Regions from separate parts of the Sphingomonas sp. PAMC 26617 genome, predicted to be linked through region 2. Evidence: riboswitches for the same ligand, from Rfam matches in the RefSeq annotation. Region 2 holds a riboswitch; the other holds the start of a gene.
What was found. Region 2 has a riboswitch for cobalamin ahead of cobW (cobalamin biosynthesis protein CobW). Riboswitches for the same ligand answer to the same signal wherever they lie in the genome.
Positions count from the first base shown of each region.

Region 1: it holds a riboswitch for cobalamin, as region 2 does, so the genes downstream of both, RH91_RS06205 (TonB-dependent receptor plug domain-containing protein) here and cobW (cobalamin biosynthesis protein CobW) in region 2, are expected to answer to the same signal.

Region 1 covers NZ_JH594425.1:1,420,546-1,427,263, reverse strand. The annotation lists gene dnaN (DNA polymerase III subunit beta) at 1-686, shown strand, start outside; gene cobU (bifunctional adenosylcobinamide kinase/adenosylcobinamide-phosphate guanylyltransferase) at 733-1,254, opposite strand; cobalamin riboswitch at 1,282-1,483, shown strand; gene RH91_RS06205 (TonB-dependent receptor plug domain-containing protein) at 1,616-3,550, shown strand; gene RH91_RS06200 (aminotransferase class I/II-fold pyridoxal phosphate-dependent enzyme) at 3,558-4,682, shown strand; gene cobO (cob(I)yrinic acid a,c-diamide adenosyltransferase) at 4,679-5,290, shown strand; gene RH91_RS06190 (ABC transporter substrate-binding protein) at 5,287-6,096, shown strand; gene RH91_RS06185 (FecCD family ABC transporter permease) at 6,093-6,718, shown strand, end outside.
Region 2 covers NZ_JH594425.1:3,024,902-3,031,619, reverse strand. The annotation lists gene RH91_RS13295 (DUF3833 family protein) at 83-568, opposite strand; gene RH91_RS13290 (hypothetical protein) at 787-1,038, shown strand; gene RH91_RS13285 (DsbA family oxidoreductase) at 1,199-1,834, shown strand; cobalamin riboswitch at 1,951-2,184, shown strand; gene cobW (cobalamin biosynthesis protein CobW) at 2,355-3,392, shown strand; gene cobN (cobaltochelatase subunit CobN) at 3,399-6,659, shown strand; gene RH91_RS13270 (cobalamin biosynthesis protein CobG) at 6,656-6,718, shown strand, end outside.

The DNA of each region.
Region 1 (6,718 bases), 1.6 Mb from region 2:
GCTTCGCGATCTCGACCGAGGAAACGCGCTATTATCTGAACGGCATCTTCTGGCACGTGTCAGAGGATCCGCTCCCCGTGCTCAAGGCCGCCGCAACCGACGGCCACCGTCTTGCGCGCGTGACCATGCCGCGGCCGGATGGCGCGGAGACGATGCCCGACATCATCATCCCGCGGAAGTGCATCGCCGAGCTGCGCAAGCTGCTCGACGAGATCGACGGCTCGGTCGGCGTGTCGATGTCGCCGACCAAGATCCGCTTCGATCTCGGGCAGGCGCTGCTGACGTCCAAGCTGATCGACGGGACCTTCCCGGACTACAGCCGCGTCATCCCGACCGGCAACGACAAGATCCTCAAGATCGACCCGCGCAGCTTCGAGGAAGGCGTCGACCGCGTCTCGACGATCGCGACCGAGAAGACCCGCGCGGTCAAGATGGCGCTCGACCGCGACAAGATCATCCTGTCGGTCAGCTCGCCCGAAAACGGCACCGCCGCCGAGGAAGTCCCGGGCGAATACACCGCGCTCGGGTTCGAGATCGGGTTCAACAGCCGCTATCTGCTCGACATCCTCGGGCAGCTCGATGGCGACACGATCGAGGTCCACCTCGCCGATGCCGCCGCGCCGACGTTGATCCGCGAGAATGACAAGTCGGCGGCGCTGTACGTCCTGATGCCGATGCGCGTCTGAGGACGCGGTCTCGTTCTCCTGCGCCGGCGGGAGAACGAGATCACGTCTAGCGCGTCCCGCCAAAGGGTTGCAGCGGCAACACCAGTCCCGCCGCGACAAAATAGCACGCGTCCACCTGCGCCGCGACCTCCTGGTTGAGCCGCCCCGCGGCGTCGCGGAACCTCCGGCCCAGCGGATGCTCGGGCACGATCCCCAGCCCGACCTCGTTGCTCACGATCATTACCGGCAGCGGCGTTCCGGCGATCGCGGCGAGCAGATCCGCGGTGCGGCGAGCGATGTCATGTTCCCCCAGCATCAGGTTCGACAGCCACAACGTCAGGCAATCGACCAGTACCGCGCCGGCCCCGACCGCGCCAATTGCCTCGGGGAGCGCGAGCGGGCATTCCACCGTCCGCCACCGCGCGCCGCGATCCGCCTGGTGCCGGGCGATGCGATCCGCCATCTCATCGTCGCGGCCTTCCCCGGTCGCAAGATAGGTCAGCGGTCCGTCGCACGCCTCCGCCGCCTGCTGCGCAAGCCGGCTCTTGCCCGACCGTGCGCCGCCCAGGAATAGTGTCGATCGTGCCACGGCTTGCCCTTGTCCAACGCGCGTTCTAGACGCGCAGCTGCGACAGGTTCCCAGAGATGGGATGAAAAGGGAACCCGGAAGCGAGCGCAGGCTCGTCATCCGGGGCTGTCCCCGCAACTGTGACCGGCGAGTCTTGCTCCTTCGTGCGCCACTGGATCTCCGGATCCGGGAAGGCCGGGCAAGATGAGGACCCGGAAGCCAGGAGACCTGCCTGTCGCGGTTGTCCTTCGTCCGGCCGGGGAGTGCCGAGCGATCGAGGGTTTCCTCGCGAGACGACATGGTTGGGGTCGTGCGTCGCGGGAAGTCGTTTTCCGGCATATCGCCATGCGTGGTCCCATGAGCTGTTGCGAAGGGGAACCACGTGAAGACCTGTACCTATCTGATAGTGCTGCCGTGCATAGCGCTTGCCGCGCCCGCGCTGGCGCAGAGCGCGCAGTCCACCACTGGGCTGGAGAAGGCCGCCGATGCCGCGCAGGAGATCGTCGTCACCGCCAACCGCGCGGCACGCCCTGTCGATACCGTCGGCCAGTCGGTCACCGTTCTGGACACCGCCACCATCACGCAGCGCCAGGCGGTGGTCGTGTCCGACCTGCTCCGCCAGACACCCGGCGTCACCGTGGTCCGCAACGGCGGGATCGGCACCACGACCTCGGTCAGCATTCGCGGCGCGGAGAGCGACCAGACCGTCGCGCTGATCGACGGGATCAAGCTCAACGATCCGTCCGCGCCGGGCGGGGGGTTCAACTTCGGCAACCTGCTGATCGGCAATATCGCGCGGATCGAAGTGCTGCGCGGGGCGCAATCGGTGTTGTGGGGCAGCCAGGCGATCGGCGGGGTGGTCAACCTCGTCACCCGCCAGCCGACCGAGAACATCGCGATCATCGCACGTGCCGAGGGCGGCGGCGATGGCACCGGGCAGGGGTTCGCCAACGTCTCGGGCAAGGCCGGGCCGGTGTCGGCGAGCTTCGGCGGCGGGTATTATAGTACCGGTGGGATCTCGGCCTATGCGCCCGGCACCGAACGCGACGGGTTCCGCAGCTATGCCGCCAACGGCAGCCTCGGGATCGCGCTCGCGAGCACCGTCTCGGTTGACCTGCGGGGTTTCTACACCAACAGCCGCACCGATTTCGATGGCTTCCCGCCGCCCGACTACACGTTCGGCGACACGCGTGAATATGGCGATTCCGAACAATGGATCGGCTATGCCGGGCTCAACGCCGCGCTGTTCGACGGGCGCCTGCGCAACCGCATCGGCTATGCGCACACCGATACCGACCGCCGCAATTTCGACCCCGACAGCGACCCGACCGAGACGTTCCGCGGGATCGGCCGCAACGACCGGATCGAATATCAGGGGACGGCGGACATCACCAAGGCGGTGTTCGCGACCTTCGGTGCCGAACGCGAGGTCTCGCGCTTTTCCTCGTCGAGCTATGGCGGCCCGGTCACGCGCGGGCGGGCGCGGTTGTTCAGCGGCTACGGCCAGCTCGCGATCACGCCGATCGCCGGGCTGACCGCGACGGGCGGCGTGCGGCATGACGACCACAACATCTTCGGCGGTGCGACGACGTTTTCGGGAAGCGGGGTCTATTCGCCCAACGCCGGCGCGACCACGCTGCGTGCGAGCTATTCCGAAGGGTTCAAGGCCCCGACGCTGTACCAGCTGCAGAGCGAATATGGGAATGCCGGCCTGACCCCGGAACGCTCGCACGGCTGGGACGCCGGTATCACGCAAAAGGCGCTGGACGGCGCGGTCGAGGCAAGCGCGACGTATTTTCACCGCAACTCGCGCGATCTCATCACCTTCGTATCGTGCGACGGACCATTGACCGGGATCTGCACCGATCGCCCGTTCGGCACTTACGACAATATCGCACGGACCCGCGCGCAGGGGGTGGAACTCACGCTGCTGCTGCGCCCGGTCGCGCCGCTGACGGTCAGCGCGAGCTACACCTATCTCGACGCGACCGATCGCTCGCCCGGTTCCGCCACGTTCGGATACACGCTCGCGCGGCGGCCGGGCCAGAGCATCACCGTCAACGCCGACTATCGCTGGACCTTCGGGCTGACGACCGGCGCGACGCTGACCTCGGTCGGCGACAGTTTCGACGATGCCGCGAACGCGCGACGGCTCGACGGCTATGTGCTCGCGGACCTGCGCGCGTCCTTTCCGGTCACCAGGACGGTCGAAGTGTACGGCCGGATCGAGAACGTGCTCGATACGCACTACCAGACGATCTACCAATATGGGCAACCCGGTCGCGCTGCCTTTGGCGGCATCCGGCTGACCTATTGACCGCCCGATGACACCCCGCGACCTCGCCCTGTTTCACGCCCACGGCGGACGGGTCGAGGCTGCGCGGGCCGCGTTCGGGGGGGCGGACTGGATCGACCTGTCGACCGGGATCGCACCCTGGGCGTGGCCGGTGGCGGGGGTCGATCCGGGTTGGGAGCGGCTGCCCGAGCCGGGGGCGATCGCCGCACTCGAGGCGGCGGCGGCGGCGGCGTTCGGGGTGGCCGATCCGACACAGGTCGTCGCGGTGCCGGGGACCGACCTTGCGATGCGGGTGCTGGCACCGCTACTGGGCGCGAAACGGCCGAGCGTGGTGCGGCCGGGCTATGCGGGGCATCTCGCGGCGTGGCCGGGTGCGGTGGCGGTTTCGGCGGATTCGGTGGATGCAGTGGGTCACGCCCCATCCCTTCCCATTCGTCACCCCGGGCCTGTCCCGGGGTCCACCGTGCCGCGTGATCCACGGCCAGGGGATACGCACCCCGGTGGACCCCGGGCCAAGCCCGGGGTGACGGTGGGAGTTGGAGGTGGCGGCGCGCTCAACGACGCCGACCTGCTGGTGCTCGCCTCGCCCGCCAATCCCGATGGCCGCGTCACCGATCCCGCGCTGCTGCGCACGCTTGCGACGACGATGACCGTCGTCGTGGACGAAGCCTATGCCGACCCCGCCCCCGCCCTCTGCCCGCACGCGAGCGACCGGCTGATCATGCTGCGGTCGTTCGGGAAATTCTACGGGCTCCCCGGCGTGCGGCTCGGCTTCGTCGTTGCCGGTCAGGATCTTGCAACGCGCTTGCGGACGCTGCTCGGCGACTGGCCGGTCTCGTCCGCCGCGGTTGCGATCGGGACGGCGGCCTATCGCGACGACGGCTGGCGCCAGGCGCAAGCCTCGCGGATCGCGGAGACCGGCACGCTGCTCGACGAAGTGCTGCGCGACGCCGGGCTCGACCTGATCGGCCACGCGCCGTTGTTCCGGCTCATCGCCTGCAAGGCGGCAACCCGCCTGTTCGAGACGCTTGCGCGCCACGCGATCCTGACCCGCCCCTTCGCCGATCAGCCCGACCGGCTCCGTATCGGCCTGCCGCGCGGTGCGGCTGGCCTCGTCCGTCTTGCCACCGCGCTTGAGGAGTTCCCCCGATGACCGAGACCCCCGAGGATTTCGCCCGCCACAATGCGCGCAGCAAGCGCATCGCCGCCGCGCGCGAACGGATGCAGGCGCGCCGCACGCTCGAGCGCGGTCTGCTGATCGTCCACACCGGCAACGGCAAGGGCAAGTCCTCCTCGGCGTTCGGGATGGCGATCCGCAGCATCGGCTGGGGGATGAAGGTCGCGATCCTGCAATATGTGAAGGGCAAGTGGGAGACGGGCGAGCGCAACTTCTTCGAGGCGCATCCCGACCTCGCGACCTTCGAGGTGATGGGCGAAGGCTTCACCTGGGACACGCAGGACCGCGCACTCGACATTGCTGCTGCGAAGGCCGCGTGGGAGCGGTCGAAGGAGATGATCCTCGACCCCGCGATCGACTTCGTGATCCTCGACGAACTCAACATCGTGCTGCGCAACGACACGCTGCCGATCGCCGACATCGTCGCGTTCCTGAAGGACCGCCCGCTGACCAAGCACATCTGCATCACCGGGCGCGGCGCGAAGCCCGAACTGCTCGAGATCGCCGACCTCATCACCGATTTCACCGAAGTGAAGCACCCGTATAACGCCGGGTTCGCGGCGCAGAAGGGCGTCGAGTTTTGAGGCGTTTGCTCGCCCTGCCCGTGGCAGCGGCGCTGCTGGCATCGGCGGCCCCGGCGCGCCCGCCGCGGATCGTATCGATCAACCCGTGTATCGACGCGGTGTTGGTGCGCATCGCCGACCCGGCGCAGATCGCGGGGATCAGCCATTATTCGCAGGACCCGCGCGCGACCTCGATCCCGCTCGGCGTCGCCAACCGCTTTCGCGCGACTTCCGGGACCGCCGAGGAAGTCGTCGCGCTGCGGCCCGACGTGGTGCTGACCGGGCCGCATACCGAGCCCGCGACGGTTGCCGCGCTCAAGCGGCTGCATATCCGGCTCGTCCAGTTTACGGTGCCGGAGTCGGTCGCCGAAAGCGTCGTGCAGGTCCGCGACATCGCTGCCGCGACCGGGCATGTCGAACGCGGCGTTGCGCTGGCGGCGCGGATCACGGCGGCGGCGACCCCTGCTCGCGCCACGCCGCTGCCCGCGCTGATCTGGCAATCCGGCGGGCTCGTGCCCGGCAGCGGGACGCTTCCCGATGAATTGCTCCGCCGCGCGGGGTTCCGCAACATGAGTGCAGCCTACGGCCTCAAGAAATGGGACGTGCTCCCGCTAGAATATCTCATCGCGCAGCCGCCGCGCGTGCTGCTGTCGGTCGCTGCCGCCGAAGCGGGCGAGGATCGGCTGACCGCGCACCCGGCGGTCAGGCGGCTCGCGCGGCGGATCACGGTCGCGCCCTATCCGGCGCGGCTGATGAATTGCGGCGGACCGACGATCATCGACGCAATGGCGCGGCTAAAGCAGGTCCGCCGCGGGTTCACCGCGTGACCCGGCTCAACCTCGGACTCGTCGTCGCGCTGGTCTGCGCGGCGTGCCTGTCGGTCGCGGCGGGCAAAGTGTGGGTACCGCTCGACGCGTGGACCGCCGCCGACCCGCGCTCGATCATCATCGTCGAACTGCGCCTCCCGCGCACAATGCTCGCGCTGCTGGTGGGGGGTGCGCTCGGGTTGTCGGGGGCGGTGATGCAGGGGTATCTACGCAACCCGCTCGCCGATCCCGGCCTGTTCGGCGTGTCGTCGGGCGCGGCGCTGGGCGCGGTGGTGTCGCTCTATTTCGGCTTCGCGGCGCGGCTCTGGCTGCTGCCGGGGTTCGCACTGGTCGGCGCCGGGGCGACGATGGCGTTGCTCGCATTGATCGCTGGACGTTCGGGAAGCCTGATCCTGTTCACGCTCGCGGGGATGATCCTGACCAGCATCACCGGCTCGCTCACCGCGCTCGCGATCAGCCTTGCGCCGACGCCGTTCGTTTCATCGCAGATCGTGACCTGGCTGATGGGCGCGCTGACCGATCGCAGCTGGGACGACGTCAAGGTTGCGCTGCCGCTGATCGTGGTCGGGAGCGCGCTGCTCGCGACGACTGCGCGGTCGCTCGATGCCCTGACGCTCGGCGA
Region 2 (6,718 bases):
CCGCGACCGGTAACGCAGCAGCGATGCCGAGATCACCCGACATCGACGGAGCCTGCTCGCCAGCCCGCAGGCGTCGGAAGGATCACGGCCTGCGCACGATCGTCTCGTCCACGCTGGCGACCGGGACGCCGAATTTCGTCACGACCATGCGGTTGCGCGCGGTCTGGCCGCCCGGTTGCAAGTCGAGCCATTGCTGGGCGTGCAATCCATGCTTCATGGCAAACCGCAAATGCAGGCGGTTACCGGTAACCTCTCCCGTCACCGGACCGACGGCATCGCTCAACGTTCCCGCGTATCGATCCGGCGCGATCCGACGAAGATGCCACGTCCGGTGCGTAGGTTTGCCGACACCCTCGCGAACGTCCTGCTCCAGGTCGATTTGGCCAGCCCCAGGGGCAACGCCATATCCTTCGACGAGCGTTGGCGTATGATGCCGCAGTATCACCGAAAGGCGCCCTTTCCCTTCGGTATGTCCGGCGAAGAACGCGACGGGATCGAACACCGGCACGGGAGCGTGCGTGCGCGCGAGATGCCCCGAGGGCACGCAAGCGCTGAGCGCGATCGACACGGCGAGCAGAGGGACGCTCTTCGCGATACTTTTGGTGGAGCGACGGAACGCCAGAAACACAACCATCGTCGCCAAACCAATGAACGGCAGGACGGTTGTCTAAATTCGCGTTCATAGTGTGGCCGGGAACGGCCCAACGGGAGGACTACCAGTCGGGCGTGCCGCCCCACCCCGATCTTCCACGCCGTCATTTTTCCCGGAACGCAGTATCCAAGATCTTGCTGAACGGTGTCAGCAGACAGCTCAGCACAGACCGTTTGTGTCCCAGAAAATCGATCTGCGCGGTCTATCTCCGTTTCGATACCTCCGATCCGGATCGCCTGCCCCACCTCGTCGAGGCGGGGCTCGTCCGGGACGTGAAGGCCGATATCGACAGCCTCAGCGGCGTGGCGAATTACGTCAATCGCACCTTTTCGCTCTTCTCCCATGCACAGCATCGCCGGCCGAAACGGATGCTCGTGAAGGCGTGACGCAGTCCAGCCGTCGGAATCGCGGCGTGAAATCGGAATGCAGGACGCCTCAGCGCGGACGGCTTGCCGCCTTTCGTCAACGCGCAGGTGTAATCGCCACCCCGTATCCTTATGTCTTGCGCCATCCTCTCTCATCGAACGGTGTTGCGTGTCCAAGCCCATGAAGATCGATTTCGTTTCTGATGTCTCTTGCCCGTGGTGCATCATTGGCCTGCGCGGCCTCGAGGAAGCACTCGCGCGCACGGGGGACCTGGTCAGCGCCGACATCACTTTTCAGCCGTTCGAGCTGAACCCCGGGATGGGCAAGGATGGACAGAATATCAGGGAACACGTTGCCGAAAAATACGGCTCGACACCCGAACAGTCGGCCGCCAGCCGCACGATGATCCGCGATCGCGCGGCCGAACTCGGCTTTTCGATGCAGATGTTGGAGACGAGCCGCATCTACAACACCTTCGATGCCCACCGGTTGCTGCATTGGGCGCATATCGAGGGCAAGCAGGCCGCGTTGAAGAACGCGTTGTTCGTCGCTTATTTCACCGATCAGCAGGATCCGTCCGACCATGACGTGCTGATCGCCACCGCCGCACAGGCCGGGCTCGACCCCGTGCGCGCCGCCGCGATCCTTGCGTCGAGCGAATTCGCGGACGAGGTCCGGACGGCCGAGCAGCTATGGCAGTCGCGCGGGATCAGCGCGGTGCCTGCCGTCGTCATCAACGATCGCTACCTGATCTCGGGGGGGCAGACGCCCGAAGCATTCGAGCGCGCGTTGCGCGAGATCGCCGCGCAGGACTGACATCGGCGCATCCTCGCGCCTTTTGCGGAAGCACGCTCCCTGACGCGATGCGGCGCATTACCGAATTGGCAAGCCGCCCGGCTTCGGCTAGGATTGTCGACGGGCGCCGTTTCACGGTGCCCGTTGATCGCGCCGGTGCCCCGCGAGGGGCTTGAATGGGAATGCGGTGCGGGGGTCCTCCCCCAAATCCGCGGCTGTCCCTGCAACTGTAAGCGGTGAGCGAAAGCGTCATGCTCCCGGCAACGGGAGCGGCCACTGGACTCCGACGGTTTTCGAACCGTCGATCTGGGAAGGCGATGCTCTAGCGATGACCCGCGAGCCAGGAGACCTGCCGGCGATAAGGTCGCTCTTGCCTTGGCCCAGGGGATGGCCGCGGCACGGTTCTCCGTCTGAGCGACGAGCCTATGCGGCTGGGGCTGCATCGGTGCGTGGCTGGGCGGCTTTACGGCGCTCGTCCGTCGTCGCGCGCCGTCCGAAATCGGCCCCTTCCGTTCGTTGCTGTCGCGCCGCGGGGAAGAGCATGTCCGATCTATCGAAGGTTCCCGTCACCATTGTCACCGGCTTCCTTGGCGCCGGAAAGACGACCCTCATCAGCCACCTGATCCGCAACGCCGGTGGGCGGCGGCTCGCGGTGGTGGTCAACGAATTCGGCACATTGGGGGTCGATGGCGACATCCTGAAGGGCTGCGCGATCCCCGATTGCCCGGCCGAGAACATTGTCGAGCTCGCCAACGGGTGCATCTGCTGCACCGTCGCGGACGATTTCATCCCGACCGTCGAGACGCTGCTCGCGATGGAGCCGCGGCCCGACCATATCCTGATCGAGACATCCGGGCTCGCCCTGCCCAAGCCGCTGCTGAAAGCGTTCGACTGGCCCGCGATCCGCTCGCGCATCACGGTCGACGGGGTGATCACGCTGGCGGACGCCGAGGCGGTCGCCGCGGGGCGGTTCGCGCCCGATCTCGCCGCGGTCGACGCGCAACGCGCTGCCGATCCGAGCATCGACCATGAAACCCCGTTGTCCGAAGTGTTCGAGGATCAACTCGCCTGCGCCGACATGGTGCTGCTCACCAAATGCGACCTCGCCGGGCCCGTCGGAATCGCCGCCGCACGCGCGGTCATCGCCGCCGAGACCCCGCGCCCGCTCCCGATCGTCGAGCTGGTCGATGGCATCGTCGACCCGCGCGTCGTGCTCGGGCTCGGCGCTGCGGCGGAGGACGATATCGCTGCCCGCCCGTCGCATCACGATGGCGAGGACGAGCACGAGCATGACGACTTCGACAGCATCGTCGTCGCATGGGGCGAGATCACCGACCCGGACGATCTCGCGCGCCGGATCGAGACGCTCGCGGCGGGCGGCGACGTGCTGCGCGTCAAGGGCTATGCCGCGGTCGCGGGCAAGCCGATGCGGTTGCTCGTCCAGGCGGTGGGCGCGCGGGTGCGCGTGCAATACGACCGACCGTGGCGCGGCGACGAGACGCGCGGCACGCAACTGGTGGTGATCGCCGAGCAAAACCGGCTCGACCCGCCGGCAATCAAGGCAGCGCTGGCGGGCTGATCCGCCATGCACGTCGTCTTCCGCGAAACGCACGGGCTGGAGGAGAGCGCCACGCCGCGCGATCTGGGGCAGGATGCCGCGGATCTCGTCGTACTGTCCTTTTCCGACAGCGACCTCGGCGCGTTCGCGGCGGGATGGCGCGCGGGCGGGCCGGGGATGCCAAGCCTGCGGCTCGCCAATCTCGCCGAGTTGACGCACCCGCTTTCGGTCGACACCTATGTCGAGCGGACGCTGGGAGCCGCAAAGGGAATCCTGATTCGGCTGATCGGCGGGATCGCCTATTGGCCCTACGGCGTGCAGCAGGTCGAAGCGCTCGCCCGACGAGACGGGATCGCGCTGGCGATCATCCCCGCGGATGGCCGCATGGATCCGCGCCTCGATGCCGCATCGACGGTGCCGGTCTCGACGCTGCGACGGCTGACGGAACTGTGCGACATTGGCGGCGCGACGGCGGCGCGCGCGGCGATCGCGCAATTCGCACTGGCAGCCGGGTTGTACGTCAAGCCCGTCCCGGCAGCGCGCGCGATCGCCTCGGTTGGCGGCTGGCAACCGGAGCCCGGTGTGACCTGCCCGGCGGCGTTCGCGCTGACGGCGATCCGACCGCGAGTTCTGCTGGTCTTCTACCGATCCTATCTCATGGCCGCCGATCTCGACCCGATTACGGCGCTGAACGCGGCGTTCGTGGAACGCGGCTACGAGGTCCTCGCGCTGTTCGCGCCGTCGCTCAAGGATCGTTCGGCGGGCCAGTGGCTGGCGCGCTGGGTGTCCGCGCTCGCGCCGGTCGCGATCGTCAACGCAACCGCTTTCTCCGCGCGCGATGCCGCCGGCACAACCCCGCTCGACGCCGCCGGAGTCCCGGTCTTCCAGGTCGCGCTGGCAACGTCCGACCGTGCCGCCTGGGCCGATGCGGCACGCGGTCTATCGCCCGCCGATCTCGCGATGCACGTCGTGCTGCCCGAGGTCGATGGCCGTCTGTTCGCCGGCGTGGCGAGCTTCAAGGACGCTGCCGCGCGCGACGCCGACCTGCAATTCGCCCGCCGCGAACACCGCGCCGAGCCAGAGCGAATCGCGGCGATCGCGGACCGGGTCCACGGCTGGATCGCGCTGGGAGCGAAGCCCGTTGCGGAGCGGCGGCTCGCGATCGTGCTGTCGACCTATCCGGGCAAGACCTACCAGATGGCGCACGCGGTCGGGCTCGATGCGCTCGCGTCGGTCACGGCGATGCTGGGCGACCTGGCGGATGCGGGCTATGCGACGGCATTGCGGAACATCGAGGATCTGCCGGTTGCACTGGCACAGCAGACCATCGGCTGGCCCCTGTCTGCCTATCGTGCGGCGCTCGCGACATTGCCCGCCGCGCTGCAGGCTGATGTGACCGCAGCCTGGGGCGCGCCCGAGGACGACCCAGCGGTTCTCGACGGCGCCTTCCATTTCGCCGCCGTCGCCGCCGGGGACAGTCTCGTCACGCTCCAGCCCGAACGCGGCAGCGCCGCGGTGCGCGCAGACGAGTATCACGATCTCTCGCGATGCCCGCGGCACGGCTATATCGCCTTCTACCTCTGGCTGCGCACGCAGGGGACCGACGCGCTGGTCCATGTCGGCGCGCACGGCACGCTCGAATGGCTGCCGGGCAAGGCGGTTGCGCTGTCGGATGCGTGCTGGCCCGAAGCGCTGACCGGCGCGATGCCCGTCGTCTATCCGTTCATCGTCAACGACCCCGGCGAGGCGGCGCAAGCCAAGCGGCGGATCGGCGCTGTCACGATCGGCCATGTCCCGCCGCCGCTGGTCCGCGCAGACGGTGGCACCGGGCTCGGACGGCTCGAGGCGCTGCTCGACGAATTCTCCAATGCCGACGGGCTCGATCCGGCACGCCGCGATCGGCTGCAGCGCGATATCAGCGACGAAGCGCTCGCACTCGGGCTCGGCGACGTACTCGCGCTCGACCAAGCGCTATCGCACGCGGAGGCGATCACGCGGATCGATGCCTTCGTCTGCGACGTCAAGGACAGCCAATATGGCGATGGGCTCCACGTCTTCGGGCGTGGCGAGCAAGGACCTGCCGAACGTGACGGCCTGCTCGCGGCGCTCGCCGGAAGACGGGTCGCACCCGGGCCATCGGGCTCGCCGTGGCGCGGGCGAAACGATGTGCTGCCGACCGGGCGCAACCTCTACACCACCGATCCGCGCGCGGTGCCGTCGCGGTCGGCGCATGCGCAGGGGGTACGGCTCGCCGACGAACTGATCCGCCGCCATCTGCAGGATCATGGCGACTATCCGCGTGGGCTGGTGGTCGACCTGTGGGGCTCCGCGACGATGCGCACCGCGGGCGAGGAATTCGCGATGGCGCTCCACCTGCTCGGTGCGGAGCCGGTGTGGGACCATCAGTCCGACCGCGTCACCGGGGTCGAGATCCTGCCGCTGATGCGGTTCGACCGGCCGCGGATCGACGTGACGCTGCGCGTCTCGGGGCTGTTCCGCGATGCCTTCCCGACGCTTTGCGCGATGTTCGGCCAGGCGGTGCGCGCGATGGCGGCGCGGGACGAGCCGGCGGATCGCAACCCGTTCGTCGGGTCCACCCCCGGCGCGCGCGTGTTCGGGCCGCGTGCAGGCAGCTATGGCATCGGGCTCGGCGACAGCGCCGACACCTACACGCCCGAAGCGCGACAGGCGGCAGGCGCGGCGTGGCTCGCCGCTTCCGCGCACGCCCTCGACGATGGCGAGGCGCGCGCCGACCCGGCGGGGATCGCGGCGCGCGTCGCCGCCGCGGACGTCTTCGTCCACGTTCAGGACCTGCCCGAGACCGACCTGTTGCTTGCCGCCGACTATGCCGCGCACGAGGCTGCCTTTGCCGCCGCGCAGGCGATCACCGGCGGAAGCGCCGCTCTCTATCACCTCGATGCGACCGACCCGGCCCGTCCGCGTGCGCGCCCGCTCGGGGAGGAGATCGCGCGCGTCGTCCGCGCGCGTGCGGCGCATCCGGGCTGGGTTGCGGGGATGATGCGGCACGGGTTTCGCGGTGCCGCCGAACTCGCCGCCACGCTCGATCATCTTGGCGCGTTCGCGCATCTGGCGGACGTCGTGACGCCGGAGTCGATCGATCTCTATTACGACGCGACGCTCGCGCGCGACGACGTCCGCGCGTTCATGGCGGACACCAATCCGCAGGCGCTGGCGGCGCTGGAGGCGCGGTTCTTCGCGCTCTACGCGGCGGGGCTGTGGCCGACGCGGCGCAATTCCATTCTCGCACATCTGGGCGCAACCGCATGAGCGTGGTGCGCGGCTGGTGCCCGACGGCACATCGCCCGATGGCGGCAGGCGACGGCCTG